DNA from 3 places in the Pseudoalteromonas sp. T1lg22 genome. Region 1 is predicted to be linked to each of the others. Evidence: predicted binding sites of a transcription regulator. Region 1 holds the regulator's gene; each other region holds the start of a gene.
The links. The regulator ArgR, encoded in region 1, controls arginine synthesis, uptake and breakdown. The targets are predictions, from matches to a motif close to ANTGAATANNTATTCANT.
Positions count from the first base shown of each region.

Region 2: a site for ArgR is predicted at 4,264-4,281, ahead of C2M24_RS10790 (aspartate aminotransferase family protein). Genes of this name have one in related genera too.
Region 3: a site for ArgR is predicted at 7,197-7,214, ahead of argC (N-acetyl-gamma-glutamyl-phosphate reductase). Genes of this name have one in related genera too.

Region 1 covers NZ_PQBY01000016.1:114,227-124,314, forward strand. Annotated here, with positions in the region: gene aceF (pyruvate dehydrogenase complex dihydrolipoyllysine-residue acetyltransferase) at 1-1,844, opposite strand, end outside; gene aceE (pyruvate dehydrogenase (acetyl-transferring), homodimeric type) at 1,855-4,521, opposite strand; gene pdhR (pyruvate dehydrogenase complex transcriptional repressor PdhR) at 4,610-5,359, opposite strand; gene mdh (malate dehydrogenase) at 5,642-6,577, opposite strand; gene argR (transcriptional regulator ArgR) at 7,071-7,538, shown strand; gene C2M24_RS10135 (Dyp-type peroxidase) at 7,577-8,473, opposite strand; gene C2M24_RS10140 (ABC transporter ATP-binding protein) at 8,534-9,574, opposite strand; gene C2M24_RS10145 (ABC transporter permease) at 9,574-10,088, opposite strand, start outside.
Region 2 covers NZ_PQBY01000016.1:248,051-258,138, reverse strand. Annotated here, with positions in the region: gene C2M24_RS10825 (Dam family site-specific DNA-(adenine-N6)-methyltransferase) at 1-105, shown strand, start outside; gene C2M24_RS10820 (DUF2970 domain-containing protein) at 61-240, opposite strand; gene C2M24_RS10815 (hypothetical protein) at 253-561, opposite strand; gene rpe (ribulose-phosphate 3-epimerase) at 819-1,493, shown strand; gene C2M24_RS10805 (HAD-IA family hydrolase) at 1,490-2,152, shown strand; gene trpS (tryptophan--tRNA ligase) at 2,169-3,173, shown strand; gene C2M24_RS10795 (anthranilate synthase component II) at 3,243-3,824, shown strand; gene C2M24_RS10790 (aspartate aminotransferase family protein) at 4,508-5,707, shown strand; gene astA (arginine N-succinyltransferase) at 5,824-6,843, shown strand; gene astD (succinylglutamate-semialdehyde dehydrogenase) at 6,856-8,325, shown strand; gene C2M24_RS10775 (OsmC family protein) at 8,575-8,982, shown strand; gene speD (adenosylmethionine decarboxylase) at 9,078-9,884, shown strand; gene C2M24_RS10765 (phosphoribulokinase) at 9,909-10,088, opposite strand, start outside.
Region 3 covers NZ_PQBY01000006.1:338,518-348,605, reverse strand. Annotated here, with positions in the region: gene C2M24_RS03810 (phosphoglycerate kinase) at 1-1,150, shown strand, start outside; gene fba (class II fructose-bisphosphate aldolase) at 1,287-2,351, shown strand; gene phoB (phosphate regulon transcriptional regulator PhoB) at 2,788-3,477, shown strand; gene phoR (phosphate regulon sensor histidine kinase PhoR) at 3,545-4,876, shown strand; gene C2M24_RS03790 (PstS family phosphate ABC transporter substrate-binding protein) at 4,964-5,932, shown strand; gene argE (acetylornithine deacetylase) at 5,997-7,142, opposite strand; gene argC (N-acetyl-gamma-glutamyl-phosphate reductase) at 7,369-8,376, shown strand; gene argB (acetylglutamate kinase) at 8,387-9,157, shown strand; gene C2M24_RS03770 (ornithine carbamoyltransferase) at 9,166-10,083, shown strand.

The sequences.
Region 1 (10,088 bases):
CCGTCAATTACACGGTGGTCGTATGAACAGCTTAGCGGCACCATGAGGCGCGGCTCAAACTCTTTACCATTCCACTTAGGTTTGAAGTCAGACTTAGACACACCCAAGATCGCCACTTCCGGCGCATTGACGATTGGCGTAAATGCCGTACCGCCGATGCCACCCAGGCTGGAGATGGTGAAACAGCCGCCCTGCATATCTGCAGAGGTCAGCTTGCCATCGCGCGCTTTGGCAGAAATTTCCATCAGCTCACGTGATAGTTCGATGATGCCTTTTTTGTTTACATCACGCACTACCGGTACAACCAAACCGTTTGGTGTATCTACAGCGATACCTATGTGTACGTATTTCTTCAGGATCAGGCTTTCACCGTCTTCCGATAGCGATGAGTTAAAGGTTGGGAACTCTTCCAACGCTTTCGCCGCCGCTTTCATTACGAACACAAGTGGAGTGATCTTCACGCCTAGCTTTTTCTTCTCGGCAAGGGCATTTTGCTCCTTACGGAAAGCTTCCAGGCTGGTGATATCCGCTTCATCGTATTGAGTTACGTGAGGGATATGAACCCAGTTACGGTGCAGGTTGGCACCAGATAGTTTCTGGATACGTGAAAGTTTCTTCTCTTCCACATCACCGAACTTGCTGAAGTCCACTTTTGGCCATGGGATCAGATCTACACCCGCACCATTGCCACCTTTACCGGCATTGCCAGACTCAACCTGCTTCACTAACTCTTTCACATAGTTCTGCACGTCTTCTTTAACAACGCGGTTCTTACGGCCAGTCCCTTTCACTTTGGCAAGGTTGATACCAAACTCACGAGCCAGACGGCGAACCACAGGCGATGCGTGCGCATAGTCACTGTTCTCAACGAAGTCTTCACGCTTCGCTGGCGCCGGACCACCTGCTTTTTGAGCAGGAGCGGCAGTTGGTGCAGCGGCAGGCGTTGCTGTAGCAGCAGGTGCAGCCGCACTTGCAGCCGCACTTGCAGCTGCTGGCACTGAGCCTTGTACTTCGAAGGTGAAGATAAGAGAGCCAGTGCTCACCTTGTCGCCCACATTCACTTTTACTTCTTTGACAATACCGGCGAAAGGAGCAGGCACTTCCATAGAGGCCTTGTCGCCTTCAACGTTCAGAATAGATTGCTCTTCTGACACGCTGTCACCAGCGCTGACCATAACTTCGGTCACTTCAACTTCGTCACCGCCGATATCTGGCACAACGACTTCTTTGATTTCAACGCCACCAGTTTGTGCTGGTGCCTGAGCTGGAGCGGCTGGCGCTGCAGCAGGTGCTGAGCCGGCAGTTTCAAAGACAAACACTAGCGAGCCAGTTTTCACCTTATCGCCTACGTTGACTTTAATTTCTTTAACCACACCGGCTTGTGGTGCGGGTACTTCCATAGAAGCCTTGTCGCCTTCAACGCTTAGGATTGATTGCTCTTCTGCTACCGTGTCGCCGACGCTGACCATGATTTCAGTAACTTCAACTTCATCGTCACCGATATCAGGTACCTTGATGTCAACGCTTTCGCTTGCAGCCGCGCTGGCAGCCGCGCTCGCCGCTGGGGCGGCAGGTGCACTTTCTTGCGCAGGCGCAGCTTCGGCTACCGCCGACTCACCTTCGAAAATCATGATCAAGGTGCCGGTTGAAACCGTGTCGCCTTCAGCGATTTTAATCTCTTTAACCACACCCGCTTCGCTTGCAGGTACTTCCATAGAGGCCTTGTCGCCTTCTACGGTAATAAGCGATTGCTCAACTTCAACCTTGTCGCCAACGGCAACAAGAATCTCAGTAACTTCAACCTCATCACCGCCGATATCTGGAACTTTAATTTCAATAGTCATTGCTAACCTCTTAAGCGTACAGCGGGTTAATCTTGTCTGCGTCGATGTTGAATTTCTTAATTGCTTCGGCAATTACAGACTTCTCAACATCACCACGTTTAGCCAGCTCAGTCAGTGCGGCAACTACCACGTAACCTGCGTTCACTTCGAAGTGACGACGTAGGTTTTCACGGCTATCCGAACGACCGTAACCGTCGGTACCTAGTACGCGGTAAGACTCAGCCGGGATAAAGGCACGAATTTGCTCTGCATAGTTCTTCATGTAGTCAGTCGCAGCAATCGCAGGTGCATCACCTAGTACAGAAGTTACATAAGGCACTTTTGCCTCTGCTTCTGGGTGTAGCATGTTGTAACGGTCTGCGTCTTGAGCATCACGGGTGATCTCATTGAATGAGGTTACCGAGAATACGTCAGAGGCAATGCCGTAGTCATCGCTAAGTATCTGCGCTGCTTTGCGTACTTCATTCATGATAGTACCTGAGCTTAGAAGCTGTACCTGGCCTTTGCTGCCAGCGTAACTTTCTAGCTTGTAGATACCCTTACGAATACCTTTTTCGGCGCCTTCTGGCATTGCCGGCTGATGATAGTTCTCGTTCATCAGAGTCAGGTAGTAGAAGACGTTCTCTTGGTTCTCACCGTACATGCGACGGATACCGTCTTCGATAATTACAGCAACTTCGTAGCCAAACGTTGGGTCGTAAGAAATACAGTTAGGCACTGTGTTTGCAAGAATATGGCTGTGACCATCTTCGTGCTGCAGACCTTCACCATTAAGCGTTGTACGACCAGCCGTTGCACCTAGAAGGAAGCCACGTGCTTGTTGGTCACCGGCCATCCACGCCATATCGCCTACACGTTGGAAACCAAACATTGAGTAGTAGATATAGAATGGGATCATAGGTAGATCGTTGGTGCTGTATGAGGTTGCTGCAGCAACCCATGAAGACATTGCACCTAGCTCGTTGATACCTTCTTGCAGTACCTGACCACCTTGGTCTTCTTTATAGTAAGAAACGATGTCACGGTCTTCTGGACTGTAGTTCTGGCCGCGCGGGTTATAAATACCGATTTGACGGAACAGACCTTCCATACCGAAAGTACGGGCTTCATCGGCAATAATAGGCACTATGTTTTTACCAATGCCCTTGTCTTTAAGAAGTACGTTTAAGGTACGTACGAAAGACATGGTCGTTGAAACTTCACGCTTTTGCTCTTCAAGCAGTGGCTTGAATGCATCTAACTGAGGTAATGCTAGCTCTTCGCTGAAGTTAGGAAGACGCTGCGGTGTGTAACCATGTAGGGCATTACGACGAGCGTGCAGGTATTCGTACTCTTTCGAACCTTCTTCTAGCGTTAGGTACGGAAGATTTGCTAAATCATCTTCAGATACCAAGTCATCTAGACCAAGACGGCTACGTAGGTGCGCTACGTGGGTCATGTCCATTTTCTTAACCTGGTGCGCGATGTTCTTACCTTCAGCAGCATCACCCATGCCATAACCTTTAACGGTTTTTGCAAGGATTACAGTTGGACGACCTTTGGTTTCTTGTGCTGATTTGAACGCTGCGAATAGTTTCGACGGCTCATGACCACCGCGCTTAAGGGCGAAGATCTCTTCGTCAGTCATATCGGCAACAAGGGCTGCAGTTTCTGGGTAACGACCGAAGAAGTGCTCACGTACGTAGGCGCCATCCTTCGCTTTATAGGTTTGGTAGTCACCATCAAGCGTTTCGTTCATAAGCTGAAGTAGCTTACCTGTTGTATCTTTAGCAAGCAGCTTATCCCAGCCACTGCCCCATACAACCTTGATCACGTTCCAGCCGGCACCTTTGAACAGACCTTCAAGCTCTTGAATGATCTTACCATTACCCATTACAGGTCCATCCAGACGCTGCAGGTTACAGTTAATTAGGTAACATAGGTTATCCAGACCTTCACGAGCGGCGAATGAAATCGCACCACGTGATTCTGGCTCATCCATCTCACCGTCACCCAGGAAGGCATAAACGCGCTGGTTAGATGTGTCTTTAAGACCACGACCATCTAGGTACTTAAGGAAACGTGCTTGATAGATTGACGCAATTGGACCCAGACCCATGGATACGGTTGGGAACTGCCAGAACTCTGGCATTAATTTCGGGTGCGGGTAGGAAGGAAGACCCTTGCCATCCACTTCCTGACGGAAGTTATCAAGCTGATCTGCAGTCAAACGACCTTCAACAAAAGCACGGGCATAAATACCCGGTGAAATGTGGCCTTGGTAATAAACCAGGTCACCGCCGTCTTGCTCATTAGGAGCACGGAAGAAGTGGTTAAAGCATACTTCGTAGAAGGCTGCTGACGACTGGAAAGACGCCATGTGTCCACCTAAGTCAAGTTCCTTCTTAGACGCACGCAGAACAATCATGATCGCATTCCAACGGATGATAGAGCGGATACGGCGCTCGATATTTACATCACCCGGGTATGCAGGTTCTTGATCTGCAGGGATGGTATTAACGTAGTTAGTGGTGGTGCCGGTTGGCATATCAACACCGTCTAAACGCGCTTGCTCTAGCACTTGCTCAAGAATGAATTGCGCTCGCTCAACACCCTCTTCACGCACTACAGACTCAAGGGCTTGTAACCACTCTTGGGTTTCTAATGCGTCTACGTCAACTTTATTGACTTCAGACATATGGAGTTTTCCTTATGTTTAAAATACGAATTTAAAATGCTAAAAAGCCCCCGTGCGAGCAAGGCTCCACAGGGGCTTAAAGCGAATTTTATTGTGTGCGGGTACGTCGCAATGAGCGCTCGATACGTGAGTGCTCCTTGGTTGCTTCCAATAATGCCTCTTCGATAAAGGCTAAGTGGGCATTACTGGCTAGACGTGCCTGCTCTGGGTGCCCTTCAATAACGGCTCCCATCAACACTTGACGGTGCTCAGCAAGTTGCTGTGACACCTCGGTTTTCTTCATCAGTACCTGCAGGTTTTGCAGGACATTTTGCTCCAGCAAGGCCTGCATACCGCGCACCAAATGCAGCAAAACTACATTGTGTGACGCTTCGGCGATGCAAAAATGAAAGGCATTGATGGCTTTGGCCTTCGCCGCCAGGTCATCGCTTACCTGAGCGATTTTTTCAAAGCTTTCTTTAACCTTGTCAAAATCAGTTTGGGTACCACGCAAGGCTGCATAGTAAGCCGCAATTCCTTCAAGGGCATGACGAAACTCTAGTAAATCAAATTGTGATTCCGGGTGCTTGCTGATCAGCTCGAAAAGCGGATCGCTTAACCCTTCCTCCAACTGGTTTTTTACAAAGGTGCCACCGCCTTGACGACGAGTGACTAAGCCTTTGGCTTCGAGTTTTTGAATTGCTTCGCGCAGCGACGGACGAGAGACTTCAAACTGTTTCGCAAGCTCACGCTCCGGCGGTAATTTTTCACCCGGTGCTAACGAGCCCTCGAGAATCATGTTCTCAAGTTGCGCTAGGATCACATCCGAAAGTTTCGCTGCTTTGACTTTTAATGACATGGTTATCTTTAGCTTCGGGTAAATTGGTCATACCAAAAAGTGCGGATAAGGTATCAGATTCCCCTCAGGCTGTCAAAATTGCCGCTATACACCGCCATTTTTATTCACTTCAGTATGTAAGATATGAACAAAAGTGAAAGTAATTTTCGCTCGGTAACAAATGGTCAAACCAGTTAATTGTATGTAAAAAGGCATAAAAAAAGCCCCTACAACAATCTGTAGAGGCTTATGCATCCGCGAGTAATACTCAAGGGATGCGACTAACTGCCCAAAGGCGTTAGCTTATTTATTCATGAAGTCGACACCTTCTTGGATGTCTTTGTTCAGAGTTGCAAGCATGTCGTCTTTTGCTTTTTGCTCAAACGCGCTTAGCTCGCCGTAAGAAAGAAGCTCTTCAACACCGTTCTTACCAAGACGTACTGGCTGTGCGAAGAATTGTGCGTCTTCACCATTACCTTCAACGTAAGCGTATTCGATCACGTCTTCACCCTGTAGGCCTTTCACTAGTGATAGGCAGAAACGTGCTGCCGCTGCACCCATTGAAAGTGTTGCGCTACCGCCACCGGCTTTAGCTTCAACAACTTCAGTACCCGCGTTTTGAATACGTGTAGTAAGTGCTGCGATTTCCTCGTCAGAGAAAGTAGCTCCTTCCACTTGTGAAAGAAGAGGAAGAATCGTAGTGCCCGAGTGACCACCGATCACAGGAACTTTAACCTGGCTTACGTCTAGACCTTTAAGCTCAGCTACGAAAGTCTCGGCACGGATAACATCAAGCGTTGTTACACCGAATACGCGAGCTGGGTCATAAGTACCCGCTTTTTTGAATACTTCAGCAACGATTGGCACAGTGCCGTTTACCGGGTTAGTGATAACACCCACCATGGCTTTAGGACAGTTTTTAACTATGCCTTCAGCAAGAGTCTGGATGATGCTCGCGTTTACGTTGAATAGGTCAGCACGATCCATGCCCGGCTTACGTGGCATACCCGCTGGGATCAAAACAACGTCACAACCGCTTAGTGCTGCATCAAGGTCGTCTTTACCGAAACCTTTTACTGCTACTGCAGTTGGGATGTGTGATAGGTCTACGGCAACACCAGGAACAACAGGCGCTACGTCGTATAGAGACAGTTCAGAACCAGCAGGAAGGCTATTTTTTAGTAGTAAAGATAGCGCTTGACCGATACCACCGGCAGCACCTAAAACGGCAACTTTCATTTTAATTCTCCGTAAATAACGAGACTAGGTTATGTGAGATTAGGGTCATCAGACCTAAAGATGGCCTAAAGATAATGAAAATAGGCGATAAAGACAAATTAATCCGCGTTATTTTGAGGATAATCTCGACCATAGTCGTAAACTTAACTGTAAAGATTCTAGGGTCTGTTTATCTTTGAGGTTTACTTTATGTTCAATCTAAACGCATTCTGGTCACGACGCTCGTTATGGTGCATAGTCATTCTATGTACATAGCGAGTAACACAGAGCAGGATGCGTTTAGATGAACCCGTAGGGCAGCGCTTGTAGCGCATTTCTACTGTGTTGTTACATGTTCATGTAGAATAACTACACCACACATGTGCCGCCTTGTATAAATACACTACAAACTGCTGAAGAAACAAACAGCAAAGGTCAACAGACCCTACTAAGATGAAATACACTGACTTCTTAGGTAGAATATTGACAACAATTTGCAAAGAAGAATGACATTATGCAAGCGCAAGAAAAACAGGAAGCTTTGGTAAAAGCCTTTAAGGCAATTCTTAAAGAAGAAAACTTTGGTTCACAAGGTGAGATTGTCGACGCCCTTAAAGAACAAGGTTTTGACAACATCAGTCAAAGCAAGGTTTCGCGCATGCTTAGTAAATTCGGCGCGGTGCGAACCCGTAATGCCAAACAGGAAATGGTGTACTGTTTGCCGGCCGAACTCGCCGTACCAACCGCTAAGTCCCCACTGCGCCAATTGGTGATCGATATAGTTCACAATGAAATGATGATCATCATCAACACCAGCCCGGGTGCGGCGCAATTGATTGCCCGCCTGCTCGACTCCTTGGGCAAGGCCGATGGCGTACTGGGCACCATAGCCGGTGACGATACCATCTTTATCGCTCCCGCCAAGGTGTCTGAAATCGATGTCACCTTAGATCGGGTACGCAAACTATTCGATAACGTATAAAAAAAGAGGCGCTCGCCTCTTTTTCTTTGTTCAATTACTTATAAACTTTTCAGTAATTCCACCGAGGGTGCAAAGAAAGCCGCGCCCATATCCGCCTGGGTGAAGTCGAGCCAGGCATCATAATGCAGATAATTACCCAGCTGACTATTAAGCATTTGCGCAAAGGCATTACCACTGGCGGCGCAGGTCACCGACAGCAGACCTTGTTTATTCATACTCGCAAAGGGCATACCCTGATGTAATAACAGCGGCTGGCCCTTTTCATCTTTTAACTCGGTGCACACCGCATGACTGTTGGCGCTAAGCGGCATCAACAGCTCACTGTCAAGACGCGTGCGCCCCATTACCAGCTCCTGCTCTTCCTGACTTAGTGCCTGCCAAGACGTGAGGTTATGGGTAAAGCGCTGCACATGGATATAGCTGCCATGCGCAAAATACTCTTCGTCACTGACTAGAGCGGTAAGCATTTTCTGGCGCCCGAAAGGGGTATCCGGGGCATAAACAAAGCCGTTAAAGTCGCGGCCATCGAGAAAACGGAAACAGCTGATTTCCTCGACCAGCTCCACCTTCCCTGCCAACAATTGCAAAACCCGCTGGCCAAAAAGATGATTTACGTCTTCACGGTCCGAGCGTATTTGTACAAATAAATCGAATGGCTGCACACCGACGCTATGATCGCTATGACTGATACGAGGAAAACTCGTGAGTGTTGATGGTGTACGTTGGGGGTGTAATAGCGGCCAATACTGAGCGCCGATGGCAACAAAGCTGGCCACCATGGCCTCAGAGAAGCGCTCGTCAAACTCTGTCTGTACATCGAGGAGCTGAGCAAGTTTGCCCTTGAGTGCTTCATCCTGACCATCAAGGACATTAAAAAACAGATGCAAGCCATGTAAGTTAGCTTGCGCGCACACGCCGGATTGCGCTTTGGCCATCTAATTTCCTATGTTTTTATTCTTGGATTGTGCCCGCCTGCGCTGCGGGCTGGGGCTGTTTTAGGCGGTGAAAAAATTCACCGCATGGGAACTAATTGTAATAGATAGCCTTTGTCCCGGCAAAAACTCTTGTTCAGGTTGTTTTACTGGTATTTCAATCTCTTGCCCTAACACCTGCACCCGATACACATACTCGGTGCCGACAAAACGCTTAGACACAACGGTTACAGGCCCCTTGTCATCGCGTATCAGTTGCAAGTCGTGCGGGCGCACGTATAACTGCCCGGTAAGCTCATTACCCGCCACCGCTTGGTGCGATTGAACCACGCCAAACTGGGTTTCAAAGTGATAGTCATCCTGTTTTTGCGCATCCAGATATAAACCTGAGCCAAGAAACTCGGCCACCACTTTCGAGCGCGGGTGATGAAAAAGCTGCTGCGGTGTACCCTGTTGAGCAATTTTCCCTTCATGCATCACCGCCAGGGTATCGGCAAAGGCAAAGGCCTCTTCCTTGGAGTGAGTCACGAAAATCGCCGACACCTGCTGGTCTTTAATAATGCGACGAATATCGGCGATCAGCTGAAAGCGCACCTGATGGTCAATATTGGAAAAAGGCTCATCCAACAACAAGAGGCTAGGCTTATAGGCTAAGGCTCGGGCGATGGCGACTCGCTGCTGCTGGCCACCGGATAACTGATGCGGGTAGCGGTTGGCACAGTCTTCGAGATGGACCAGCGCCAGCATTTCCTTAACCCGCTGCACCTTGTTGGCCCGGGTCATGGCCTTTAAACCAAAGGCGATATTCTGGGCCACATTTAAGTGTGGAAATAGGGCATAGTCCTGAAACATCATGCCCATATTACGATGCTGAGGCGCCACAAAGCGATTATCGTCGCATAAAATGGTCTCGCCGAGACGGATAACCCCTTGATGCGGGCGCAGCAAACCGGCGATGGCCTTAAGAGTGGTGGTTTTGCCGCAGCCACTGGCTCCTAACAGGCAAAGAATTTCGTTATCGCCCAAATGCAGGCTCAGGTTATCCACCACGGCACGCTCGCCATAGTTAAAGCTGATATTGTCTAAATGAAGCTGTGCCGTCATCAGTGTTTTTGCTCCATAGAGCGGTTAATAAAATAAAGCGGAATAAGACCCACAAGGACGATAAACAAGGCCGCCACCGAGGCCAGCTCAAGCTGTTCGTCGCTGACATATTGGAACACATGGGTGGCCAGGGTTTCGAAGTTAAAAGGCCGCAGCAGCAAGGCCGCTGGTAGCTCTTTCATACATTCGATAAAGACCAATAATCCTGCGGTTAAAATGCCCCGCTTCAGAATAGGAATATGTACACTGGTCAGGGTTTGCCTCGCATTGCGCCCCATGGACTGGCTGGCCATATCCAAACTCGGGCTAATACGGCTAAAACTCGATTCTATGCTGCCGTGGGCAATGGCGTAAAAGCGCACCACATAGGCAAACACAATTGCAAACAGGGTGCCGCTTAAGAACAGCCCAGGAGCCTTATCGTAGGGCTCAAGCCACAGATTGATGCTCTCTTCCAGAGTCGTCAGCGGCAACAACACGGCGATGGCCAGTACCGTACCCGGTAAGGCATAGC
Region 2 (10,088 bases), 130 kb from region 1:
CGCACCATCAGCCCTAAGGGGAATGGTCGCAATAAGGTCAATGAATTGATGGCTATGTATTTATCCGGTCGCCAATACCAGTTGAACCAGGCCAAACACGGCTAGGACAAAAATAACAAACAGGGCGATGGCGAGGGCGATAATGATCTTGGGGTTATGATTGCTGAAGTCTTGTTGACGTTTGGCGTCGCTTTGTACACCAAAAAAGGCCGCGACCACAGTTTGAATTTGTGACCACATAAGAATTCCTGCCTAGTAGGAAGTATTAGAGAATTGTCGGGCGCTTTCCTTGTTGTCGTTACGGCTAAGTAATTCCAACAAGTCTAAATAATGAAATTGGGCACTGCGGCTGTCGCCGGCAAACCAAGCAAACCAAGATTGTTCACCATCAGGATTAGCACAGTCTTGAGTTTGTTCGCCGTACGCATTGGTATCACAAACGCATTGGCTATAGGTTTCAGAGTTAAGAGATGAGCCAGATTGGATAGCAAAAGTGCCAACAATCATAGCAGTAGTTGCAACGCCTGCTAACAACGCATGTTTTTTCAGCACTAACAACATATCCCTCTCCGATCCTTAACTAGTCACTAGAGCTTACGCAAAGTTGTTTAAAAAAACAACTGAACTTTTAAAAATAATTAAACTTTTTACTTTAAAAACAAGGGTGTAATGTTTAATTTATGTTAACGGTTGGGCTTTAACGTTTTGTTTCTAAATAATTCGTCGGGATCGATGAAAAACCTCGCAAAAATAAACATACGCTAACAACTATGCGTATTTTTCGTTAAAGTATAGGCCCCGTTCAAAGGAGCAGTATTATGAAAGACTACCTGATCGCGCCCTCGATCCTTTCCGCCGACTTTGCCCGTCTTGGTGAAGACGTAGAGCGAGTTATTTCCGCCGGCGCCGATGTGGTGCATTTTGATGTGATGGATAATCACTATGTGCCGAACCTGACGTTTGGTCCCATGGTGTGTAAGGCGCTTAGAGATTATGGCATCACGGCACCTATTGATGTGCACCTGATGGTGAAGCCGGTCGACAGCCTGATCCCTGAATTTGCCAAGGCTGGTGCCAGCATTATTACCTTCCACCCCGAGGCCAGCGAGCATGTGGATCGTACCCTGGCTCTGATCAAGGAGCATGGTTGTCAGGCAGGTCTGGTATTTAACCCGGCGACACCGCTGCATATTATTGAGCATGTTATTGATAAGCTGGATGTTATCTTATTAATGTCAGTTAACCCTGGGTTTGGCGGCCAGAGCTTTATTCCTCATACCTTGGAAAAGCTTAAGCAGGTACGTGCCATCATAGATGCCAGTGGTCGTGATATTCGACTTGAGGTCGACGGTGGTGTGAAGGTGGATAATATTGCCGAAGTGGCGGCCGCCGGTGCCGATATGTTTGTAGCCGGTTCGGCTATTTTTAGTCAACCCGACTATCAGGTAGTCATCGAGCAGATGCGCAGCGAACTCGCCAAGGTTGCTCAGTGAAATACCAGGCGCTGATATTTGATCTTGATGGCACCCTGGTCGACAGCGTGCCGGATATGTACATAGCGGTGAACCTGATGCTTACCGATCTGGCTCGACCGGTGATCTCTCACGCCATGGTCAGCCAGTTTGTCGGTAATGGCATAGAGCAGCTAGTGGTGCGTGCGCTCAGTGGTGATATGGAGCCCAATCCGTTGCTAACGGAGCAGGAGATTAGCCGTGCCAACGAGCTGTTCTGCCACCATTATCTTGCGGTGTTGGGCCAGTATTCGCAGCTTTACCCCCATGTTGAAACTGTATTGGCGGCCTTTGCGGCTACGCCCAAGGCTCTGGTCACCAACAAGGCCCGATGTTTTACCGAGGCTTTATTGCAACAGCTGGGTATTGCCAGTCATTTTCAGGTGATTGTGTGTGGCGATGATGGTAAGAAAAAACCTTCGCCCGAGCCCTTGTTAAAGGCTTGCCAGCAGCTTGGTGTCGAACCGGCTCAAGCCTTGATGATCGGCGACTCGAAATCGGATCTGCTGGCGGCACAAGCAGCGGCCATGGATGCCCTGGCTTTGAGCGGCGGTTATCACCAGGGGGAAGACCTGCGCCAGTACAATCCAGAGTACCTCTGTGACCAATTCTTAGATATAATCACCGCCATTAATCGATAAGCAATAAAGGAACATCATGAGTAAACCAGTAGTGTTAAGCGGCATTCAGCCAACAGGTGGTATGACAATCGGCAATTATGTTGGCGCCATTAACCAGTGGCTTAGCTTGCAAGAGCATCATGAAAGTTACTTTATGCTGGTTGACCTGCATGCCATCACCATTCGCCAAGAGCCGGAAGTATTACGCTCGCGTGTGCTTGATGGTGTGGCCCTTTATGCGGCTTGTGGTATCGACCCGGAAAAAGCAGCGTTATTCGTGCAATCTCAGGTGCCTGAGCATGCGCAGCTGGCCTGGGTGTTGAACTGCTACGCGCAAATGGGCGAACTTAACCGCATGACACAGTTCAAGGATAAGTCGGCCAAGCACGCCAACAACGTCAATGTCGGCCTGTTTGCCTATCCTGTGTTACAGGCGGCCGATATCCTTCTGTATCAGGCGGATCAGGTGCCGGTAGGTGAAGACCAAAAGCAACACTTGGAGCTGACCCGAGATATCGCCACGCGCTTTAACAACCTTTATGGTGAAGTATTTAAGCTGCCAGAGCCTTATATTCCTGAGTTTGGTGCCCGTGTAATGAGCTTGCAGGATCCATTGAAGAAGATGTCCAAGTCGGACGAAAACCCAAATGGTTACATCATGCTTCTGGACGAGCCGAAGAAGATCGAGAAAAAGCTGAAAAAAGCGGTGACAGACTCTGACGAGCAGGCACGTATTTACTTTGATCGTCAGGAAAAGCCGGGCGTATCAAACTTGTTGACCTTACTGTCGGTAGCAACCAAGCGTTCTATCGATGATCTAGTGCCTGAGTACGAAGACAAGATGTATGGTCACCTGAAGAAGGACACCGCCGATGCCGTGGTAGCCATGATTGAGCCTATTCAACAGCGCTTTAAAGAGATCCGTGCGGATCAGGCGTTGTTGGATCAGATCATGCGCAGCGGCGCTGAGAAAGCCAGAGCGAAGGCAGCGCCGACATTAAAAGCAGTGTACGACGCACTTGGCTTTATTCCGCGTCCTTAAGCGTTAGGGCAGAAATAGACTAATCCAAAGCCAAGCGTGTAAATGCTTGGCTTTTTAGTGGAAGATTCCATGTTATTAATGATCGACAACTACGACTCATTTACCTTTAACTTGGTGCAGTATTTCCAGCGTCTTGACCAGGAAGTCTTGGTTAAGCGCAACGATGAATTGACCCTGGCCGATATTCAAGCGCTTAAACCCGAGCATATAGTACTGTCGCCCGGACCATGCAGTCCCAATGAGGCGGGTATTTCCCTTGATCTGGTGCGCCGTTTTCAGGGCAGTATTCCTATTCTTGGTGTTTGCCTGGGACATCAAACCATAGCCCAGGCCTTAGGCGCTCAAGTGGTGCGTGCCAGAGAGGTTATGCATGGTAAAACTTCTGTGATACGTACTACACAGCAGGGCGTTTTTGCCGGATTAGACGAGCGCATTGAGGTGTGTCGTTATCATTCCTTGGTGGTGGCCCCGGAAACCTTACCAGCCGAGCTGAAAATTACCGCTTGGACCGAGAATGAGCAGGGTGAGATGGATGAAATCATGGGCTTATTGCATACCGATAAGGCCTTAGAAGGGATTCAGTTTCACCCGGAAGCCATTCTTACCCAGCACGGGTTGGACATGCTAAAGCACTTTATCGAGCGAAATTAACGCTCAGAATATAGCAACTCAGCAGGCGCACTTTCTTCAAGTCTAAAGGCGTAGATTATTAGCGCTAATGTGAGTACTAACTTACATCTCTTTATTAAAGAAGACATTGAAGCTTAAGCCTGTGCTTTATTACTTCGCTTAGGTAAGCCGTCATAGTTCAGCGGCGTGGCCAAAACTCTGGTGCAGGCCTATGGCTCTTGCCAGAACCATTGGTTGTAGCAGATGAACGGCGGTTATGCTGTGGCTCTCTTGGTCTGCAAAATCCTCAACTTACCCCTTGATATGGTATCGATTTAGGTACTTTCACCCAGCAAACTGATGCAAAATAAGCCGTTGCTGAAAATATTTTGTAAATTTTTTACGTATATTCATTCAAATACTGTTCAGTATGTGCTTTGACGGCGGCAACTCATGCCATATGGCTTCTTTATTAATGGCGCTAAAATAGTTATTCACTCAAGGTGAAAATCTACCCTCAATGCCTGTGTTTACGGGGTCTGCATGAAAGCTTTGCATGAGACTTTACGGGTTTTTTCTGAAATAATGATGTTATTCATGTAGTGCTTTGTCCGTCGCCTTAATGGCGGATTTCATAGCCTTGTTAAGAGTGTTGCACTAGCTTTAAGGTCCCCAGACCTGTACTTGGTACCCACTTTTAACGCCATACTCAATGAGGAAAGAAAATGACAGTTAATCGCGCTTTATTTGATGAAGTAATGGTTCCTAACTACAACCCATCGGATGTGATCCCGGTACGCGGCGAAGGTGCTCGTGTATGGGACCAGCAAGGCCGTGAGTTTATCGACTTTGCCGGTGGTATTGCGGTTAACTGTTTGGGTCATTGTCATCCAGCGCTAGTTACGGCATTAAAAGAGCAGGGCGAGAAACTTTGGCACCTGTCGAATATCTGGACCAATGAGCCGGCACTGCGCCTGGCGAAGAAAATGACCGACGCGACCTTTGCCGAGCAGGTTTATTTTGCCAACTCGGGTGCGGAAGCTAACGAAGCGGCACTAAAGCTTGCTCGTCGCTGGGCCCTAGATAACTTCGGTGCACAAAAATCAAAAATCATCGCCTTTAACCAAGGCTTCCACGGTCGTACCTTCTTTACCGTAACCGTGGGTGGCCAGGCTGCTTATTCAGACGGTTTCGGTCCTAAGCCGGGTGATATTGTGCATTGTGATTACAACGACCTGGAAGCATTCAAGTCATTGATCGATGACAACACGTGTGCGGTTATGATGGAGCCATTGCAAGGTGAAGGCGGCATCATTGCTCCTGAAGCTGATTTCGTTAAGGGCGTACGTGAGTTGTGCGATAAGCACAATGCACTGCTTATTTTCGATGAAGTACAAACAGGTGTTGGCCGTACCGGTGAGCTTTATGCTTATCAGGGTCTGGGTGTAACTCCAGATATCATGAGCTCGGCTAAAGCCTTGGGCGGCGGCTTCCCTATCGGTGCCATGCTGACCACTAAAGAGATTGCCAAGCACCTTAAGCCGGGTACGCACGGTTCAACCTACGGCGGTAACCCGCTGGCGTGTGCGGTAGCCGAAGCGGCTTTCGACACTATCAATGACCCTGCGGTATTAGCAGGCGTAAAAGAAAAAGAAGCGCTATTTAAGCAACTTCTAAATGACATCAATGCTAAGTACGATGTTTTCAGTGATGTGCGTGGTAAAGGCTTGCTTATCGGTGCAGTAGTGAACGATAAGTTCAAGGGTCGTGCCCGTGAATTCCTGGTTGCCAGCATGGAACAAGGTTTGATGTCGCTTGTGGCCGGTGCCGATGTGGTACGTTTTACACCGTCATTGGTGATCAGCGAAGAAGAGATTCGTGAAGGCATGGCACGCTTTGAAAAAGCGGTTGCCAGCCTAGTTTAAGCACTTCACCACGGCGCTCTGTCTAACTACTAGAACGCCGGTCAATTTGAAGTTTGGCGCTGCATGGCGCGGCGCCAGGCTTGTTATGGTTTAACCTTTAGGGAGTAAGCGGATCTATGATGGTTCTTCGCCCAATCCGACAACAAGATTATCAAGAGCTGCTCGTTATCGCCGAGGAGTCGGGGCATGGTTTTACCTCGCTGCCACTGAATGAAGAGTTGTTGCAGAATAAGATCACCCGTTCTATTGAATCCTTCGCCAAGCCGACAGCAAAAGCCGGTGATGAAGGCTACTTGTTTGTTCTTGAAGATAGCGAAACCGGTGAAATCGCCGGTACCTGTGGCATTGAAGCTGCGGTGGGTTTAGATGATGCATTTTATCACTACCACCTTTCCAAAGTGATCCACTCGTCTCGCACCTTAGGTGTGTACAAGGCGGTTGATATTCTAACCCTGTGTAACGATTACACCGGCGCCACCGAACTTTGTACGCTGTTCCTGAAGGAAAAATATCGGCAAAAATTTAATGGCAAGTTACTGTCTAAATCGCGTTTCTTGTTTATTAACCAGCACCGTGAGCGTTTTGCTGACACAGTGATCGCCGAAATGCGTGGTGTATCCGACGAGCAGGGCAGCAGTCCGTTTTGGCAGTGGCTTGAAGAGCACTTTTTCAGCATGGACTTCCCCACCGCGGATTACCTGACCGGCATAGGCCAGAAGGTCTTTATCGCCGAATTGATGCCGAAATACCCGATTTACGTAAACCTGCTGAGCAAAGAAGCGCAGCAGGTTGTAGGCCAGGTTCATACCAATACGCGTCCAGCCATTGAATTGCTTAAAAGCGAAGGCTTTACCTTTAACGGCTATGTCGATATTTTCGATGCCGGTCCTACGGTGGAAGCCAAGGTCGACAATATCCGCACCGTTATCAACAGTGGCCTGCGCACCGTAGTGATAGGTGAGAGCCAGGGCGACAACGCGGTGATGGTGGCCAATCAGAACATTGAAGATTACCGTGCCCTGGTGGTTGAGGTGGATCTAGATGGTGGCGATGACGCCGAAATTATTTTAACGCAAAGCACCGCCGATGCGCTCAAAGTACAGAGCGGCGACCAGGTGTGCGTGGCAGCATTATAAGGAGTCATATTTATGTCTCATCCAGCACAATTTATTAATGGTCAATGGCTTGCAGGTCAGGGCCATGCAGTTAGCTCGGTAAACCCTGCTAACAACGAACAGCTTTGGCAGGCCAACAGCGCCACCGCCGAGCAGGTAAATGACGCCGTTGTAGCGGCGCGCAATGCTTTTATCCCTTGGTCGGATAAAACCTTTGCCGAGCGTCTGGCTGTAGTTCAGGCCTTCGCCGAGCAGCTGAAGGCGAACAGCGAAGAAATGGCGGTAATTATCGCCCAGGAAACCGGTAAACCTTTATGGGAAACGCGCACTGAAGCCGCCGCCATGGTGGGCAAGGTAGCGATTTCAGAAAAAGCTTACCAAGAGCGTACCGGCACGGTAGAAAATGCCATGCCAGTGGGTAAAGCCGTTATTCGTCACCGTGCCCACGGTGTAGTAGCTGTGTTTGGTCCTTATAACTTCCCAGGTCACCTGCCTAACGGTCACATAGTACCGGCGCTTTTAGCGGGTAATACCGTGGTGTTTAAACCTTCTGAGCTGACTCCGGCAGTAGCCGAGTTTACTTTGAAACTATGGCAACAAGCGGGTCTGCCTGATGGTGTGCTTAACCTGGTTCAGGGTGAAGTTGAAACCGGTAAGGCTTTGGCCTCACACCCGGGTATCGACGGTCTATTCTTTACCGGTTCATCACGTACAGGTCATATCCTGCATGAGCAGTTTGCCGGTCAGCCGGGTAAAATCCTGGCTTTGGAAATGGGTGGTAACAACCCGCTTATCGTTAAAGATGTCAGCGATATCAAGGCGGCGGTGCACGATATTATTCAGTCGGCCTTTATTTCCAGCGGCCAGCGTTGTACCTGTGCGCGTAAGCTTTTCTTGCCTGAAGGCGAGTTGGGTGATGCTATTTTGGCGCAACTGCTAACGGCCACTAAAAACATCAAGGTTGGCGACTATGATGCCGCCGAGCAGCCGTTTATGGGTTCTATGATCTCCGAAGCAGCAGCCAAGGGCATGGTGGCGGCGCAGCAACAGCTTGTTGAGCTAGGTGCTCAGCCATTGCTGGAACTGACGCACACTGCAGGCACAGGTTTTGTTACTCCGGGTATTATCGAGTGTACCTCGGTACAAGACTTCCCGGATGACGAGCATTTTGGCCCGCTGCTTAAGGTATTCCGTTACAGCGACTTCGATAGCGCCATCGAGAAAGCCAATGAAACCGCTTATGGTCTGTCTGCCGGCCTACTGGGTGATAACGAAGCGGACTATGAATACTTCCTGCGTCGTATTCGTGCCGGTATCGTCAACTGGAACCGTCCTATCACAGGTGCGTCAAGTGCGGCGCCATTTGGTGGTATTGGCGCCTCTGGTAACCACAGAGCCAGCGCCTACTATGCCGCGGACTATTGCGCTTACCCGGTAGCCTCGGTAGAGCTGGAGCAGCTGACCCTGCCGGACACGCTTAGCCCGGGCTTAAGCCTGGACTGATCAGCTCTTGTGGATAAAAAAGCAGCTTAGGCTGCTTTTTGTCTTTAGGTGACTCGGGAGCTGCGCGTTTTTATCGATGAAGTTGCCAGTTTGGTAAAAAACTATTCGATAACGCCATGGCATCAGTGGCTCAATAACCGCTCGTCCTGCGCATGAGCGCAATTATCGCAGCGGGAATAAATGCAGGTTTGCATCATCGGCGTGCTGCTTTACAATCGCTGAGATTTTAATTTAAACAACGAGGTTTACATGCAAGCAAACGTAAAGTGGGTTGAGGGCGACACCTTTATCGGTACTTCACATTCTGGCCATAACGTGGTGTTTGATACTGGCAGTGATCCTAAGGCGCCGTCGCCGATGGAAATGGTGTTAATGTCGGCGGGTGCATGTTCATCGGTGGACGTGGTTAGCATTCTAAAAAAGGCGCGTCAGCAGGTAAGTGGTGTGCAGGTGCAGCTAAGCGGTGAGCGTGCCGAGACAACACCTCGCGTGTTTACAAAGATTAATTTGCACTTTATCGTTACCGGTACCGAGGTGAGCGAGAAGCATGTTGAGCGTGCCGTAGCCCTGTCTGCGGATAAATATTGCTCGGTGGCGATTATGCTGGAAAAGTCGGTGCAAATAACCCATAGTTTTGAAGTACAAGAAATCGTTTAAAAAGTACTTTTTAAGGGAGCCAAATTGGGCTAAAATCCGCCCTCTTTTTTGAGTCCCTGAGTGACTTTTGTGACTAGGTTTGAGGTTGGTTTATAGTGAACAAGCCCTTTGATAAAATTAAGCTTCATGGTTTCAATAACTTAACCAAAAGCTTAAGTTTTAGTATTTACGATATTTGCTATGCGAAAACAGAGCAACAACGTAAAGAATACATTGAATATATTGATGAGCAATACAGTGCTGATCGTCTTACGGACATTCTTGGTGAAGTCGTTGACATTATTGGCGCCAATATCCTTAATGTTGCCCGTCAGGATTATGACCCTCAAGGGGCCAGTGTAACTATTCTGATCTCGGAAGAGCCGGTAGACGAACAGAGCTTTGACAGCGAAGAAACGCCGGGGCCATTACCCGAGTCTGTGGTTGCGCACCTGGATAAAAGCCATATTTGTGTGCACACCTACCCAGAGTCGCACCCGCATGATGGTATTTGTACCTTCCGTGCCGATATCGAAGTATCAACCTGTGGCATTATTTCGCCACTAAAAGCGTTGAACTTCCTGATCCACTCGTTGGAATCGGACGTGGTAACTATTGACTACCGTGTGCGTGGTTTTACCCGTGACGTTAACGGTGTTAAGCATTATATCGACCATGCCATTAATTCTATTCAGAATTACATGACTGATGATACCAAAGAGCTGTATCAGATGATGGACGTGAATGTGTACCAGGAGAACCTGTTCCACACCAAGATGATGCTTAAAGAAACGGATTTAAATACTTACCTGTTCGGTGTAACTACCGATGAGCTTGAAGAAAGCGAGCAGGAAGAAATTCGTGAGCGTTTAAACCGCGAGATCCAAGAGATCTTCTACGGTCGCAACCTGCCAGAAGCTTAATCCTTTAAGCTTTATTAGCGCCGGCTAGATGGGTAAATCTGCTGGCGCTAAATGTTCTAAAGCCCGCTTTTTCACTAACAATTCTTTGATCAGCGGCGTTAATAATAACTCCATTGCCAAACCCATCTTACCGCCGGGCACCACAAGTGTGTTCATTCGCGACATAAAGCTGCCATCTATCATCTGCAAAAAGTAGGGGAAGTC
Region 3 (10,088 bases), on a different contig from region 1:
TTTAGCAGGCAAACGCGTATTGATCCGTGAAGATCTAAACGTGCCTATTAAAGATGGTAAGGTAAGTTCTGATGCGCGTTTGCGTGCCGCTTTGCCGACCATTCAATTGGCGTTAGACAAGGGCGCTAAGGTGATGATTATGTCGCACCTAGGCCGTCCTACAGAAGGTCAATATGACGATGCATTCTCACTGGCTCCTGTGGTTGATTACCTGAACGACAAGCTGTCACAAGATGTACGTTTAGCGAAAGATTACCTAAACGGCGTAGAAGTTGCTGACAACGAAGTTGTGGTATTCGAGAACGTACGTTTTAATCCGGGCGAAAAAGCTAACGACGAAGCGCTGGCGAAGCAACTAGCCGCCTTGTGTGACGTCTATGTAATGGATGCCTTCGGTACCGCGCACCGCGCTCAGGCTTCAACTCATGGTGTCGGCATGCATGCTCCTGTAGCCTGTGCCGGTCCTTTGCTTGCTGCGGAACTAGACGCGCTAGGCAAAGCCCTTGATAACCCAAGACGTCCTTTGGTTGCCATTGTTGGTGGCTCTAAGGTATCAACCAAGCTAACCGTGCTTGATTCACTATCAAACGTGGTTGACCAACTGGTTACCGGTGGCGGTATCGCTAACACCTTTATCGCAGCGGCCGGTCACCCGGTAGGTAAGTCTTTATACGAGCAGGACCTTATCGGCGAAGCGCAAAAGCTGACCGAGAAAGCCCGTGCTAACGGCGGCGACATTCCGGTGCCTGTTGATGTGGTTGTTGGTAGCGAATTCTCTGAGTCGGCGGTAGCCCAGCTTAAAGACGTGCAGGAAGTAACCGACGAAGACATGATCTTCGATATTGGCCCGGACACGGCGAAAGAGCTTGGTGAGATCATTGCTAAAGCCGGCACTATCGTATGGAATGGCCCGGTTGGCGTATTCGAGTTTGACCAATTTGGTAACGGCACACAAAGCATAGCTAAAGCCATTGCCGAGTCGGATGCCTTCTCGATTGCCGGTGGTGGTGACACCTTAGCTGCCATTGATAAATATCATGTGGCTGATAAGATTTCATACATCTCTACCGGTGGTGGTGCCTTCTTGGAGTTCCTGGAAGGGAAAAAACTACCTGCGGTTGCTATGCTAGAAGAGCGAGCAAAGCAATAAAATACTATAAGGCCGGCCTCTCACTTTTGCCGGCCTTGTGTTTGGAGCCAATAGGCTCTTGTTTGAAATAATTCAAACATCATCCCGTTCAAAAAACCCGATAGTCTGGTGCTATCAAAAATTGGAGATAAGCGAAATGGCTTTGATCAGTATGCGTCAACTTCTCGACCATGCGGCGGAATTTGGTTACGGCGTACCAGCCTTCAATGTAAATAACCAAGAGCAAATGCGTGCCATCATGGAAGCGGCCGACAAAACAAACAGCCCGGTTATTGTGCAAGGTTCTGCCGGCGCGCGTGCATACGCAGGTGCCCCTTTTATTCGTCATATGATTTTGGCGGCAATCGAAGAGTGGCCACACATCCCGGTAGTAATGCACCAAGACCACGGTACTTCACCGGCGGTATGTCAGCGTTCTATCCAGCTTGGCTTCTCATCGGTCATGATGGATGGCTCATTGCTTGACGATGGTAAAACGCCTTCATCTTATGAGTACAACGTAGACGTAACTCGTCGCACAGTAGAAATGGCCCACGCTTGTGGTGTTTCTGTTGAGGGGGAGCTAGGTGTTCTAGGTTCACTTGAAACCGGTGAAGCGGGTGAAGAAGATGGTATCGGTGCGGTAGGTAAACTATCTCACGATCAGCTACTTACAGACCCAGAAGAAGCGGCGGACTTCGTTGCTAAAACCGGTGTTGATGCCCTGGCAATCGCCTGTGGTACTTCGCACGGTGCCTACAAGTTTACTCGTCCACCAACGGGCGATATTCTTGCTATCGATCGCATCAAAGAAATCCACAGCCGTATTCCTGATACGCACCTGGTAATGCACGGTTCGTCATCGGTACCACAAGAGTGGCTAGCTGTGATCAACGAGTTCGGCGGTGAAATCCCTGAAACTTACGGTGTGCCGGTAGAGCAGATCGTTGAAGGTATCAAGCACGGTGTACGTAAGGTAAACATCGACACGGATCTACGTTTGGCGTCAACCGGTGCCGTTCGTCGTCACCTGGCGCAGAACCCTGCGAACTTCGATCCTCGTAAGTTCCTTGCTGAAGCAACTAAGGCGATGACAGAGATCTGTGTAGCGCGTTATGAAGCCTTCGGTACTGCCGGTCAGGCAAGCAAGATCAAGCCTATCTCGCTTGATGACATGCACCTGCGTTACCTAAGCGGTGAGCTAAGCCCTAAAATTAAATAATTTTAGCGACTTAGCCAGATAAAAAGCCTCGTATTTCACGGGGCTTTTTTGGATCAGTCTTTTATCAAGAATCGATCTTTGGGATCAGATTTTTATCAACCCAACGATGTTTTCGGATCAATATCTTACCTATTGCCCGCTAAGGGCCGCAAACCCTGATTAAGAAGTGAACAATTATCAGTCGGTTAGTTGAAGAGGGCTTAGCCATACTTGGTATAAAACTGATCCCGGTCGGGATCAATTAGTAAAATATTGATCCCTCATGGCCTGCTTAGTACAAATCTGATCCTGCCAAGGTCGCTTAGTAAAACGCTGATCCCTGCTGATCAAAAGGATTTTTGCGAGATCCCCGTTATGGGTGTAGTCTTTCATAAAACTGTCACAAAAAGTCATAATAATGACATCAGTCCAATAAAACTGATTAGAGATAAATGGAATGTCACGTAAAGTTCTTGTTGTTGATGATGAAGCACCCATCCGCGAGATGCTGGTGTTTGTATTAGAACAGAATGGTTTTCAGGCTATCGAAGCTGAAGATTACGACTCTGCGATAGCGGCCATGGTTGAGCCTTACCCAGATATGGTGCTACTGGATTGGATGCTTCCCGGTGGCAGTGGTATTCAAATTGCCAAAAAGTTTAAGCAAAATGAGCATACCCGTCAGATCCCCATTATAATGCTGACCGCTCGTGGTGAAGAAGAAGACAAGGTTCGTGGTCTTGAGGTTGGTGCCGACGATTATGTAACCAAGCCGTTCTCACCAAAAGAGTTAATGGCACGTATTAAAGCCGTGATCCGCCGCGTGGCGCCTACTTCTTTGGAAGAGGCCATTGAGGTACATGGCCTACGTCTGGATCCTATTTCACACCGCGTTACCTCGCAGGGCAGTGAATTGGATATGGGTCCTACCGAGTTCCGTTTATTGCACTTCTTTATGACCCATCCTGAGCGCGTGTACAGTCGCGAACAGTTACTGGATCATGTGTGGGGCACAAACGTGTATGTGGAAGACAGAACAGTGGATGTGCATATTCGTCGCTTACGTAAAGCCATCTCACCTAAGGGTCATGATCGTTTAGTACAGACCGTACGTGGCGCCGGTTATCGTTTTTCAAGTAAGGTTTAGCCTGCCATCAATTACTTTCATGGATGAGTGGGTTTATGCCTAGCCAGGCATAAAGCAGAGATATTTTATGTATCGAGTAGTTAATAAACGAACCCTAACCAAGCGTTTGTTTATGTATTTTTTACCATTGGTGCTGATAGGCGTGCTTGTAGGCGCGCCTTTTTTGCTTCTCTTCCTCGGCGCCTTTACCCTCTTGTTATGGCATTATCGCCAACTGTATCGTCTCAGCGACTGGTTGATAAACCAGCGTAGCTTTAATCCCCCCGAGGGAGAGGGGGCCTGGGAGCAGGTCTTCGAAGGGATCTACCATCTGCAACAACGCAATCGCAAAAAGCGCAATGAACTGGCCGACTTAATTCGCCGTTTTCGCGAAGGTGCGGAGGCTGTGCCCGATGCGGTTATCGTGCTGCAGCGAGATCTCAGCATAGGCTGGTGTAACCAATTGGCGCTGCGATTATTAGGACTGCAATGGCCTACCGATCATGGCCAGCGCATCGACAACCTGATCCGCCACCCTAAATTCAGCAGCTATATGGCCGATGGCGACTATGAGGAAGCCCTGGAGCTGGACATAGCCCACAATGGTGAGCAGGTGCTGGAGTTCCGGGTGATGCCTTATGCTCAGTCGCAGATCATGATGGTGGTGCGCGATATTACCCGTTTAAAACAGCTTGAGCAGATGCGCAAAGACTTTGTCGCCAACGTTTCCCATGAGCTACGTACGCCGCTGACCGTGGTAACCGGTTATCTGGAAATGATGGATAGCGACAATATGCCGCCGCCAGCGATGTGGAATAAGGCGCATGGCACCATGATAGAGCAGTGTCAACGCATGGACTCGCTGGTCAATCAGCTGTTGTCTTTGTCCCGCATCGAAGGGGCGCGTAAACATGACAATGATAAGCCGGTGCATGTACCACAGATGCTGGAAATTATTCATACCGAGGCGCAGTCGCTCAATCAGGACAAACAGCACAAGTTGATCTTTGAGGTGGATGCAGATCTCGATATTCTCGGTGCCGCCGATGAATTACGAAGTGCGTTTTCGAACTTGGTTTTCAATGCCGTGCATTACACCCCGGAAGGCGGTGAAATCACCGTGCGCTGGCAGCGTAAGGATGGTTATGCCCACTTTAGCGTTAACGACAACGGCGAGGGCATAGCACCTGAGCATCTTAATCGTTTGACCGAACGCTTTTATCGCGTTGATAAGGCTCGCAGCCGCAAAACCGGCGGTTCAGGCCTGGGTCTGGCTATTACCAAGCATGTGCTTTCGCGCCACGATTCTCAGTTGCACATAGAAAGCACAGTGGGCGAAGGCTCGTGTTTTTGGTTTACTTTCGCGCCGAGCTGGATAGTGACCAATAATCCAAATTCAGCACTATCGGCAAAGTCATAAAATTGTCATTTTCGAGTAATCTAACTGTCATTTTGTCACTGCACAATGGTCACAGTTGAAACATGGGACGATAAATTGGAGAACCCAATGAAATTTAAAAACTTAGTTGCTGCAATGGGCGTTGCTGTTAGTGCCCTAACTGCAGGTCAGGCGATGGCCACAGATCAAGCTATCGCAGAATATGAAAAAACAAGCGGCATCTCTGGTAACTTTTCATCAGTAGGTTCTGATACCTTAGCCAACATGATGACTTTCTGGGCAGAAGAATATAAGCGTATTTACCCTAACGTAAATATCCAGATCCAAGCGGCTGGTTCATCTACTGCGCCACCGGCATTGACTGAAGGCACAGCGAACTTTGGCCCTATGAGCCGTAAGATGAAGTCGAAAGAAATCGAAGCTTTCGAAAAGCGTCACGGTTACAAGCCTACTGAAATCCGCGTAGCGATTGATGCTCTAGCTGTATTCGTACACAAGGACAACCCAATTGAAGGTCTACGTATCGACCAGGTAGATGCTATTTTCTCATCTACTCGTAAATGTGGTGCAGCAGAAGAAGTTAACCGTTGGGGCGATATCGGCCTAGAGGGCGACTGGGCTGCTAAAGACATCCAGCTTTACGGTCGTAACTCGGTATCTGGTACTTACGGTTACTTCAAGAAAAAAGCACTTTGTAAAGGTGACTTCCGTAACAACGTAAACGAGCAACCAGGTTCTGCTTCTGTAGTACAGTCAATCTCATCATCAGTTAACGCTATCGGTTACTCTGGTATCGGTTACAAAACTTCTGGTGTTCGTACCGTACCTCTAGCGAAGAAAGGCGACAAGTTCGTAGATGCAACTCTAGAGAATGTTGCTACTGGTAAGTACCCACTATCACGTTTCCTATACGTTTACGTGAACAAGCATCCAAATAAACCGCTTGCGCCTATCGAAGCTGAGTTTATTAAAATGGTACTTTCACAAACAGGTCAAACAATTGTTGAGAAAGACGGTTATGTGCCACTTTCTAATACAATGGTTGAAGCTGAGCTTAAAAAGCTAGGCTTGATGTAATCCTTTGAATCTTGTTGATTAGATAACAAAGCCCCTCACATTGAGGGGCTTTTTTTATGCCTGTTTACCAGCAGCTTTGATAGATAAGCTCTTTTATGATCTGCTGTGAAGGGAAGATACGCTCCATGGCCAAATATTCATTAGGCTGATGCGCCTGCTCGATAGATCCCGGCCCCATGACTATGGTTTCACAGCCCAGCTGTTGGATAAAGGGCGCTTCGGTGCAGTAGTTAACCGCCACCGCCTGCTGTTGCGAAAGCTTTTCTGCCAGTTTTACCAGGGCGCTGTCCTTGGTGCCGGCGAAGGCTGGAATGGGCTCGTGCATATCCCAAACCTCCACAGAGCCTGGATAGCGAGCATTGATATCCTTGGTAGCATCAAGCAGCATGGCCTGCAGCTCGGCGATGCTAAGCCCGGGCAGTGGGCGCATATCCAGTTGTAATTCACAGCAGCCACAAATGCGATTGGCATTATCGCCACCATGGATATGACCCAGGTTCAGGGTTGGGTAGGGAATAGCAAAATCGGGAACTGAATATTTATTCTTTAACTCTTCTTTTAACTTCAGCAGGTTTTGAATCACCAAATGCATCACTTCAATGGCATTTATGCCGCGCTCTGGATCTGAGCTGTGGCCGCTTTTACCAACAATGCGAATCGCCGAGGTCATATGCCCCTTATGAGTAAATACCGGCACCATGTCGGTGGGCTCGCCGATAATACAGCGCTCGGGTTTAAGGTCCGGATAACGGGCCACCTCTTGAGCTCCGGCCATGGTGGTTTCTTCATCGGCGGTGGCCAACAACAATAAGGGGCGTTGTTGCTTGCTGCTATCGAGCTCGGCAATAGCATTGAGCACAAAAGCAAAGAAACCTTTCATATCAATACTGCCTAAGCCATAGAGCTTGTTGTCTTCGGCTATAAGCTTAAAGGGATCCCGCTGCCAGCGGCCTTGGTCGAAGGGCACGGTATCCGTATGCCCGGCCAGCATTAAACCACCGGCGCCGTTGCCGCGTTTGGCCAGCAGATTGTATTTTCCGGGGGCGCTTTGCAGTTCAATAACTTCACAGTGAAAACCCAGGGACTCGCACCAGGTTGCCAGCAGTTCAATAACGCCACGGTTACTCTGGCTAAGCGCAGGATCGAGGGAGCTTATCGAGGGGGCGGCGATAAGCTGCTGGTAGCGCGTCAGAAAGTCTGGGTTCGACATATAAATTCCAAATATTTATTCATAAAGATTGCATAACAATATAAATGCCTTTATAGTGAATATCAATTCACATTTTAAGCATAAATATTGGCTCGGTTTAATGGTTCACTACCTCTTTAGCATAACGTCACGACGATAGTTCGAGTACACATATCTCCCTTGTGTACTCGATTTTTTTCGTCGGGCGTCTCGCCCGTTACTTACTGTCTGATTTTGAGTGTAATTAATGAATATTGTAATTATTGGCGCGAGTGGCTACAGCGGTGCAGAGCTAGCCAAATTAGTCGCAACACATCCTCACTTTGAACTTGTTGGCTGTTATGTTTCGGCCGGCAGTGCGGATCTTCATAAGCCCCTAAGTGCCCTGTATCCAGAGCATAAGGGCATAGTGGATCTGCCGCTGCAAGGCATGGACGATAATGCGATTGCCAGCATAGCTGCGCAGGCCGACGCTGTGTGTCTGTGTACAGATCATAAAGTCAGTGTAGATCTGGCTCCTCAGTTTCTTGCCCATGGCTTGAAAGTGTTTGATCTATCCGGTGGCTTTCGTCTTGCCGATGCCCATTTGTATGAAGAATTCTATGGTTTCACCCATCAACATCCCGAGCTGTTAGCGCAGGCCGTGTATGGTCTGGCGGAATGGCACAGCGAAGCGCTTAAGACCGCGCAGTTGGTGGCTGTGGCTGGTTGTTACCCGACCGCCAGTTTAAATGCCCTTAAACCTTTGCAGCAGGCGGGCTTGTTGGCTGGCGATCAGCAGGTGATCATCAATGCGGTATCTGGGGTAACAGGAGCCGGGCGAAAAGCCGCTATCGGCACCCACTTCTGTGAAGTCTCTTTGGCTCCTTATGGTTTGTTTAACCATCGTCATACACCGGAAATCGAGCAGTCTTTGCAGCATCCTGTGCTCTTTACGCCGCATCTGGGTAATTTTAAACGCGGCATTTTGGCCACTATTTACGCCACCTTAAATGCCGGTGTGACCCTGGATGATGTCAGCAGTGCCTACCAGGTACTGGCCGACGAACCTCTAATTCGCCTGTTGGGCGCCAATCAGGTGGCCTCCATTAAGGGCATAGAAAATCAACCCTATGTCGACCTTGGTTGGCATGTAAAAGGGCAGCAGCTGATTGTCAGCGCCGCCATAGACAACCTACTGAAAGGCGCCTCGGGTCAAGCACTGCAGTGTATGAACCTGAATGCGGGCCTGGCCATTAACACCGGTTTGGTATGAGGAACACATGATGACTACTAAGAAAACTTGGGTAATCAAACTCGGTGGTGCGGTATTAAATAATCCCGCGGCGCTTGATGCGCTCTTTGTGGCTTTGGGCTCGCAGCAACAGGCGAATTTCGTGGTTGTCCATGGCGGCGGTGCTCTTGTTGACAGCTGGCTGCAAGACGCAGGTTTTGCTACCGCCAAACATCAGGGCTTACGTATTAGCCCGGTGGAGCAAATGCCTTATATCGTCGGCGCCCTGGCCGGTTGTGCTAACAAGCAATTACTGGGTGCAGCGCTGAAAAACAAGTTACAGCCAGTGGGCTTGAGCCTGTTTGAGGCGGGTATTAACGCCGAGCAAAAGCTAAAGGCACTGGGCCAGGTCGGTGAGTGTATCCCCACTGCTGACTCTATTTTACCCCTGCTTATTGAAGCCGGACGCTTGGCGCTAGTGAGCTCTATTGGTTTTGATGAGCAAGGACACTGGTACAACGTTAACGCCGATGAAGCAGCGGCGGCCATCGCCAAGCTACTTGGCGCCGAACTTATTTTTATGACGGATGTGGAAGCCGTGCTGGACCAACAAGGTCAAGCCCTGCATCAACTAGATAAAGCACAAATCGAAGACCTGATAGCACAAGGAGTTATCTCGGGCGGGATGGAGGTCAAAGTAAAGACCAGCCTTCTTGCTGCCCAGCATTTACGACGTGGTGTGTATATCTCCAGCTGGCAAAAGCCAGAAAACCTTATTGCATTGCTCCAAGGAGAGCATGTTGGCACCCAAATTAGTATGTAGATAACACCATGAAACAAGATTTTATTACCGGCCTTGAGCTGGACGAAAAAAAGATTTTAACGCTTTTATCCCTGGCGCAAAAAATGAAGGCGCAGCCGCAGGATTATGCTCAGGCGCTGGCCGGCAAGTCTATCGTCACCTTATTTGAAAAGCAGAGCCTGCGTACGCGGTTGAGCTTTGATATCGGCATAAACAAACTCGGCGGCCATGCGGTGTATCTTGACCAGCAAAACGGCGCCATGGGTTCGCGGGAGTCGGTGAAAGACTTTGCCCTGAATATCAGCACCTGGGCCGATGCCATTGTGGCTCGGGTTAACCAGCATAAAACGCTTGAAGAGCTGGGCGAGTTTTCTTCCAAGCCAGTAGTGAACTCGCTGTGCGATCTATACCACCCCTGTCAGGCATTAGCCGACTTTTTGACGCTACAGGAAGTGCATGGCGATGTCAGTCAACTTAAGTTGGCTTATTTAGGTGAAGGCAACAATGTCACTCACTCACTGATGTTGCTGGCGGCTACTTTGGGTACCGACTTTGTGGCCGTATGCCCTAAAGGCAGCAGCCCGGATGCGCAGATTGTGAAGCAGGCAGAGCAGATCGCCGCCAGCAAGGGCGCCTCTATTCTGGTCAGTGACAGAGTGGAAGCGGCTGCGGGCGCCAATGCTCTGTATGCCGATACCTGGGTATCCATGGGCGATACCACCCCGCTTGAGCAGGTAAAAGAAAAATATATGCCATATCAGCTTAACAAACAGCTGCTAGATATGACCGGAGCACAAACGGTTTTGCATTGTCAGCCCGCACATCGTGAGTTTGAAATTACCTCTGAAGTGATGGACAGCGACTATTCTAAGATTATTCAACAGGCGGAAAACCGCATGCATGCACAAAACGCCCTGTTAGTTACATTATTAAACCCAAATTTTTAAGGACT